One region of the Priestia sp. D51 genome, then DNA from elsewhere that is predicted to be linked to it. Evidence: riboswitches for the same ligand, from Rfam matches in the RefSeq annotation. Region 1 holds a riboswitch; the other holds the start of a gene.
What was found. A riboswitch is a leader RNA that binds a small molecule or an ion and turns the genes downstream of it on or off. The one in region 1 is predicted to bind S-adenosylmethionine.
Positions count from the first base shown of each region.

Region 2: another riboswitch for S-adenosylmethionine. It lies ahead of ACNHOZ_RS19710 (phosphoadenylyl-sulfate reductase); the one in region 1 lies ahead of metK (methionine adenosyltransferase).

Region 1 covers NZ_JBLTIR010000001.1:39,241-43,015, reverse strand. The annotation lists gene ACNHOZ_RS00310 (glycosyltransferase family 4 protein) at 1-902, shown strand, start outside; gene metK (methionine adenosyltransferase) at 936-2,138, opposite strand; SAM riboswitch class I at 2,271-2,388, opposite strand; gene pckA (phosphoenolpyruvate carboxykinase (ATP)) at 2,762-3,775, shown strand, end outside.
Region 2 covers NZ_JBLTIR010000005.1:7,179-10,953, reverse strand. The annotation lists gene ACNHOZ_RS19725 (potassium channel family protein) at 1-65, opposite strand, end outside; gene ACNHOZ_RS19720 (VOC family protein) at 133-516, opposite strand; gene cdaS (sporulation-specific diadenylate cyclase CdaS) at 614-1,240, opposite strand; SAM riboswitch class I at 1,554-1,656, shown strand; gene ACNHOZ_RS19710 (phosphoadenylyl-sulfate reductase) at 1,910-2,623, shown strand; gene ACNHOZ_RS19705 (inorganic phosphate transporter) at 2,643-3,722, shown strand; gene sat (sulfate adenylyltransferase) at 3,775-3,775, shown strand, end outside.

The sequences.
Region 1 (3,775 bases):
AATTCAACCCTTCTCTTATTCATTTGGCCACTCCTTTTACAATGGGGCTTTGCGGCTCCTATTACGGAAAAAGATTAGGTATTCCTCTTGTCGGCTCTTATCATACCAATTTTGATGATTATTTATCTCACTATGAACTTGAAAAAATGCGTGTACCACTGCAAAAATATATGAAATGGTTTTATAAACCTGTACAAAAATTATTCGCTCCCTCCGAAGTGACCAAACAGCAGCTAGAAAAACAAGGGTTTCACAACGTAGCTATTTGGTCGCGAGGGGTAAATCACAAATTGTTCCATCCCCACTATGACCGCTTTGATATTCGTATTAAATATAATATAAAAAAACCCTACATCTTAACGTATGTAGGAAGGTTAGCTAAAGAAAAGAACGCTGATTTTTTACTAAAAATTGCCCGATCTTTACCTGATCATATCCGCCACCAAGTTCACTGGCTTATTGTGGGAGATGGTCCTTTAAAAGAACAAATGCAACAGCAAGCATCTGAGCATATGACATTTACAGGCTTTCTTGAAGGTAAGCAACTTGCTCATATCTATTCTTCATCTGATTTGTTTGTTTTCCCTTCAGAAACAGAAACGTTCGGAAATGTCGTACTGGAGTCTCTTGCTTCTGGAACTCCCGTGGTGGCAGCAAATGCAGGAGGAGTTAAACAGATGGTTCAGCACGGGCGAAACGGCTACCTTTGCAAACCTCACTCCTTAGAAGAATTCAGTTCGGCTATTACAGGTTTACTTGATGATTTGCACCAGCGGCTTCACTTTGGCCATGCAGCTAGACACTATGCTCTTACTCAATCATGGGACGCCATTTTTCAGCATTTGCTTTCAGAATATGAAGATGTCGTAGAAAAATCTGCTGAAGGTATTCAATGGGCATAAAAAAAATCTCCGTTTTCACGGAGATTTTTTTTATTATTTAGCTAAAGCTTGAGTTTTTAATGCTTCAGCTTTGTCTGTGAACTCCCAAGGAAGCTCCACATCTGTACGACCAAAGTGACCGTAAGCTGCTGTTTGCTTATAAATTGGGCGACGTAAATCAAGCATTTTAATGATGCCTGCTGGACGTAGGTCAAAGTTTTTGCGTACTACATCTACTAGTACTTCTTCAGAAACTTTTCCTGTACCGAATGTATCAATTGAAATAGATACTGGCTGTGCAACACCAATTGCATATGCTAGTTGTACTTCACATTTATCAGCAAGATCAGCTGCTACAATGTTTTTCGCAACATAACGAGCTGCATAAGCTGCTGAACGGTCTACTTTTGTTGCGTCCTTACCAGAGAATGCACCGCCGCCGTGACGAGCATATCCGCCGTAAGTATCAACGATAATTTTACGACCAGTTAAACCAGCATCTCCTTGAGGGCCGCCGATTACGAAACGTCCTGTTGGGTTAATGAAATACTTTGTATTTTCATCAATTAACTCATTTGGAACAACTGGATTAATTACATATTCTTTTAAGTTACGTTGAATTTGCTCTAACGTTACTTCTGGGTGATGCTGAGTTGAAATAACAATTGTATCGATGCGAACAGGTTTGTTGTTTTCATCATATTCAACTGTTACTTGTGTTTTACCATCCGGGCGAAGGTAAGGAAGAATTTCTTCTTTACGTACTTCTGTTAGACGGCGAGCAAGTTTATGAGCTAATGAAATTGGAAGAGGCATTAATTCTTTTGTTTCGTTACATGCATAACCAAACATTAACCCTTGGTCTCCAGCTCCGATTGCTTCGATTTCTTCATCGGACATTTGACCTTCACGTGCTTCTAACGCTTGGTCTACACCAGCAGCGATATCAGCTGACTGCTCGTCGATAGATGTTAATACTGCACAAGTTTCAGCATCAAATCCGTATTTTGCACGAGTATAGCCAATTCCTTTAATTGTTTCACGAACTGTTTTAGGAATATCCACGTAAGTAGAAGTTGTAATTTCACCGCTTACTAAAACTAAACCAGTTGTTACGCTTGTTTCACAAGCAACACGAGCATTTGGATCCTTTGCTAGGATAGCATCAAGAATTGAGTCAGAAATTTGGTCACAAATTTTATCGGGATGTCCCTCTGTAACAGATTCTGACGTGAACAGACGACGTTGTGTTGACATCAGTTTTCCTCCTTATAAATACGATACATTGTGATACGGTACTCATTCCCTTATTTTCATTACACGTTAAAAAATATAAAAAAACCTTTCCTTGTATCGAGGAAAGGTATCAAATTCTACATAAGCCTTTCACTCTTATCGATCAAGGTTGTGCCCTTGCATCAGGTTAGCACCTTATCGTCTACACAAAAAAATGACGATGGTTGCTGGGTTTCACAGGGCCTGTCCCTCCACCAGCTCGGGATAAGAGAGTATCCGTTCAAGGACATATAATACATGAAAAAGCGCTTCACTGTCAACAACATTCAAATGGAAATCATCTCTTTATGTTTGAATCTGTTTTAATGTAACATACTCAAATTTAAAAATAGTATACCTTATTAAGAATGATCACGAAGTTTGGTTAACAAGACAGACCAAAAAAAGGCTTTCACTTGAAATAGCTTCACTTTTTTCGCTTCTAGCACATATACATGTGTCTAAAATAGGTATAACGTACATTTTTTTATAATACACAAACATTTTTAGTTAAATAGTATAGAATAATTAAATAAATGTGTTATACTAATTATAAATTTCAAACATTAATGAATAAATAATAGCTAAAAAGGAAGGTAGTGCACATGAGTACTGTTGATATGTCTATCGAATTAAATGGTTTGCTTCAATTAAAAACAACAAAACACCAATTATCTGTTCCACAACTTGTTGAAAAAATTCTAGCTCGACGCGAAGGAACGCTGACTTCTACAGGTGCTGTGTCAGTCGAAACCGGAAAATATACAGGTCGCTCTCCTTTGGATAAATTTATTGTAAGCGATGCTGTATCTTCAAAAACGGTTGAATGGGGACCCGTCAATCAGCCAATTTCTGCTCAGCGATTCGATGCGCTATACAAAAAAGTCTTAACCCACTTAAAGAAGCAGGATGAACTTTTTGTTTTTAATGGATATGCTGGAGCTGATAAAAAATATCAGTTACCAATTCAAGTAGTTAATGAATTTGCATGGCACAACCTATTCGCTCAGCAGTTATTCATTCGCCCTTCAGCTGAACAAAAAACAAATGATGATGTGAAGCCGTTTACAATTGTAGCAGCTCCAACGTTCAAAGCTGATCCTGAAACAGACGGGACGAATTCTGAAACCTTCATTATTCTTTCATTAGAGCGACGCATTGTGCTAATTGGAGGAACTGAATACGCTGGTGAAATGAAAAAATCTATTTTTTCAGTGATGAACTTCTTGCTTCCTCAAAACAATATTCTATCCATGCACTGTTCTGCTAACGTAGGAGAAGAAGGTGACGTTGCATTATTCTTTGGTTTATCTGGAACGGGTAAAACAACGCTTTCTGCTGATGCAAACCGTCGTTTAATCGGAGATGACGAGCACGGTTGGTCAAGCTCTGGTGTATTTAATATTGAAGGGGGCTGCTACGCGAAGTGCATTCAGCTTTCCGAAGAAAAAGAACCGCAAATTTTTAATGCAATTCGCTTCGGCGCAGTACTGGAAAATGTAGTGTTGAATCAAAATACGAAAGTAGCAGATTACAATGATAATAGTTTAACAGAGAATACTCGTGCCGCTTATTCAATTGACTCTATTGATAATACGGTATTGCCAAGCGTTGCTGGG
Region 2 (3,775 bases), on a different contig from region 1:
ATAATAAAAAGAAGCCGCACTAAAATAGAACGACGAAAAAGTCGGAATAATAGCCATTCCATCATAAAAAAACCTCCAGTGATTAGTCATAGCCACAGTATGACCATTTTTCACTGAAGGTATAAGATATCTTTATCTTTTTACTTCGTAATATTCAATCCATTCTTTGTCTGGACCGTAGAAAAATAAGTATCTTGCTCCATTTGGCAAAGTTACAATGTTTTCTTCCACAAATGAAATGCCTGCTGATTTTAAACGCTCAAACTCCTCTTCAATTCCATCTACTGCCAGCGCAAAATGATGAACTTTACCTTCACTAGGTAAGCTTGAGTTATACCCTTGAATTAACTCTACGATTACATTGCCTTCTAAACCTAGAAAAGCTAGCTTCAAAGACGGATCGGTATGTGGTAGTGTTTCGATGAGCTCCAATCCCACTTTTTGTGTATAGAACTCAATAGATTCTTCTATATCCTTTACTTGAACGCCTACATGTTCAAATTTTAAAATTGCCATATGCATCACCCGTATCTATAGTATGTAAAAACTATGAAATATATTAAAGAGAAAGGATAGATAAGTCAAGATAGGGCTGCTTATCAGGAAAGGGCTCTTAAATCATATTTTTGCTGGAGTGAATAGGGTAGAGGCTTCCATCAAGAGCAAACGAAATTTTACCTGTTTCTTCAGATACAACTAAAATTAATGCATCCGATTTTTCCGACATTCCAATTGCTGCACGGTGACGTGTTCCCAACTTTTTGTTCGTTGAAATAATAGACGAGAGAGGTAAAACATTAGCAGCTGAAATAAGCTGATTATTTCTAATTAGGACGGCTCCGTCATGTAAGGGTGTCCCTGGATAGAACAGTGTCTCAACTAGCGTAGCGCTGACAGGAGCTTGAATAGGCATTCCTTTTTGAATAAGAGGATCAACATTTTGTTCCCGTTCAATGACAATTAAAGCGCCGTGACGTTTCTCAGAGAGGTTATGAATAGCTAGGGACAGAGCAGCGTATTCAAATGTATAAGGCGATAAGTAATGACGCAAGTAATAAGAGGCGGCCGTAGCTTGAACATCTTGAAATAACCTTCTCATCTCCTCAAAATCACATAAAATACAATGATCACTCGTGTCTAAATGTTTAATTAAATTAGAGGCTTCAGTTGAAATCTGCTGTAAATATGTTCGCACATTATTTTTAATTGTATCGTCTAATTGAAAGGGTTGTCTCTCCATCTTATATAGCTCCTATCTGTCAGTCAGTGTTATCTGTAATGTGTGCTAATGTGAGTGAATTATCCGTAAAGCTCATAAATCCGTTATTAATTTTATAGAGAGATTTTGCATTTTATTTAGCAAGAGAACATAAAAAGTCGGGGAAAAAAGAAAGCGTTTTATAAACTGATATGTTCACATTTGGGTTAAATTTACATATGTTGTTTTAAATAAAAGTATAGATATTTCTGTGAATTTAAAGTATAGTTTTCTTATCGGATATATAATTTTTAATGTTGACAAATATTCTAAATATGCTAAAATTTTTAAAAAATGCTTATCAAGAGTGGTGGAGGGATCTGGCCCGCTGAACCCCGGCAACCTGCTTAGCAAGGTGCTAATTCCAGCAAAGTGTGTATCATTTTGAAAGATAAGGTGAAAATTATTGCCTACCCAGTCTTTCAATACGGAAGACTTTTTATTTTGATATAGCGCAAGAGATATTTTGAGGAGGGACAACGATGACTGTAAACCCCGACTTAAAACAAACCTTTGAACACGCCGAAGCAAAGTAAGAATTAAATAGTTTCGCTGACTAGACACACTAGAGGCGGTTTTATCCAATTCTAGTGGGTAAAACCGTCTTTTTTTATTGGATAACGCGGATAACTAAGAATTGGAGTGGAGAAAATGGCAGACTTATATACGTACGAAAACTGGAGCGATACATTTCCAGAGTTCGACAGTAAAGATGAAACAAAAGGAGCCCTTTCAGCATTGCAGTGGGCGTATGATACCTACGGAGATTCAATTATTTATGCGTCAAGCTTTGGGATCGAAGGAATCGTGTTAATTGATTTAATTTCAAAAGTGAAAAAAGATGCTGAAATTGTCTTTTTAGATACAGGGGTTCATTTTAAAGAAACATATGAAGTGATTGATGCAATTAAAGAACGCTTCCCTGATTTACGTATTCATATGAAAAAGCCGGATTTAACTCTTGCAGAACAAGCTGAAAAACATGGAGATGAGCTTTGGAAGAGTCAGCCTAACCTATGCTGTCAAATTCGAAAAATCATTCCGCTAAGAGAATCCCTTGCTCCTTATGATGCGTGGATTTCTGGTTTGAGACGTGAGCAGTCTGAGTCTCGTGCCAACACGAATTATTTTAATAAAGATGAGAAATTCAAGAAGGTGAAAGTTTGTCCGTTAATTCATTGGTCATGGAAAGAAATTTGGCGTTATGTGTATAAGCATGATTTGCCATACAACAAACTTCATGATCAAGGCTACCCAAGTATCGGCTGTGAGCCCTGTACCGCACCTGCCTATAATGTAGACGATTTACGTTCAGGAAGATGGGCAGGTACACAAAAAGTGGAGTGCGGATTACACGAATCTTAAATACGAAAGAGCTGAATAAATGATGCTTTTATATGTTGCCTTTATCATTGCGCTTTTTTTTGCAATGAATATTGGGGCAAGCGGTGCAGCAGCTGCTATGGGCGTTTCATACGGCTCCGGTGCAATTAAAAAGCGAAGAGTGGCCCTGTTCATCTGTGCTGTAGGAATTGTGCTCGGAGCTGTTACCGGAGGCGGTGAGGTGGTAAAAACCATCAGTTCAGGTATCATACCTGAAAAACTGCTGTCAGTAGAATTAGTTATTATCATTCTGGCTGCTGCAACGCTGTCACTCTTTTTCGCGAATTTGATTGGTATCCCTTTATCAACAAGTGAAGTAACAGTTGGCTCAGTTGTTGGAGTAGGGGTAGCTTATCAATCTCTGTATGTAGAAAAACTTTTAATTGTCATGTCTTTTTGGATTATTGTTCCGCTAGTTTCATTTGTTATTGCTTTTTTGATTGGGAAAGTGATAAAGCGCAGAGCGCATAAAAAAGAAGCAGAGGGAAAGTGGAAAAGAGTTTTAACGATTTTAGTTATTGCAACGGGATTCTTTGAAGCCTTCTCAGCTGGAATGAACAATGTGGCAAATGCTGTCGGTCCTCTAGTAGGAGCTGGATTAATGGATGCTACAACGGGTGTCATAGCAGGAGGATTGGCGGTGGCGCTCGGAGCTCTTTTACTAGGAGGCCGAGTTATTGAAACAAACGGAAAAAAAATTACTCGCTATTCTGTAGGAGAAGGCTGTATTATCTCGGGTACTGGTGCTTCTCTTGTTACAGTCGCTTCACTGTTTGGTTTGCCAGTACCGCTTACACAGGTCACTACGTCTTCTATTATTGGAATAGGCGCAGCGAAAACGGGATTTACGAAAGAACAGCGAGAAGTGGTCATTCAAATGTTAAAGGTTTGGGTGGTATCCCCTGTATTTTCACTCGTAATCTCATATGTTCTTGTGAAATTAGTACTTGAAAGCGACTTATATTCATTTGTGGTGCTAGCTAGTGGATGTATTGCTACAGGAGGTATTCTAAGCTTAGCTAGAACGACTAGAAGAAAAAGAGCAAGCCTGCAGTCGGAAAAAGAAAAAATGACTGCGTGATTCAAGTGCTTTTTATTATATTGTGTTAATTACTTAAGGAGGATTTTACAAAA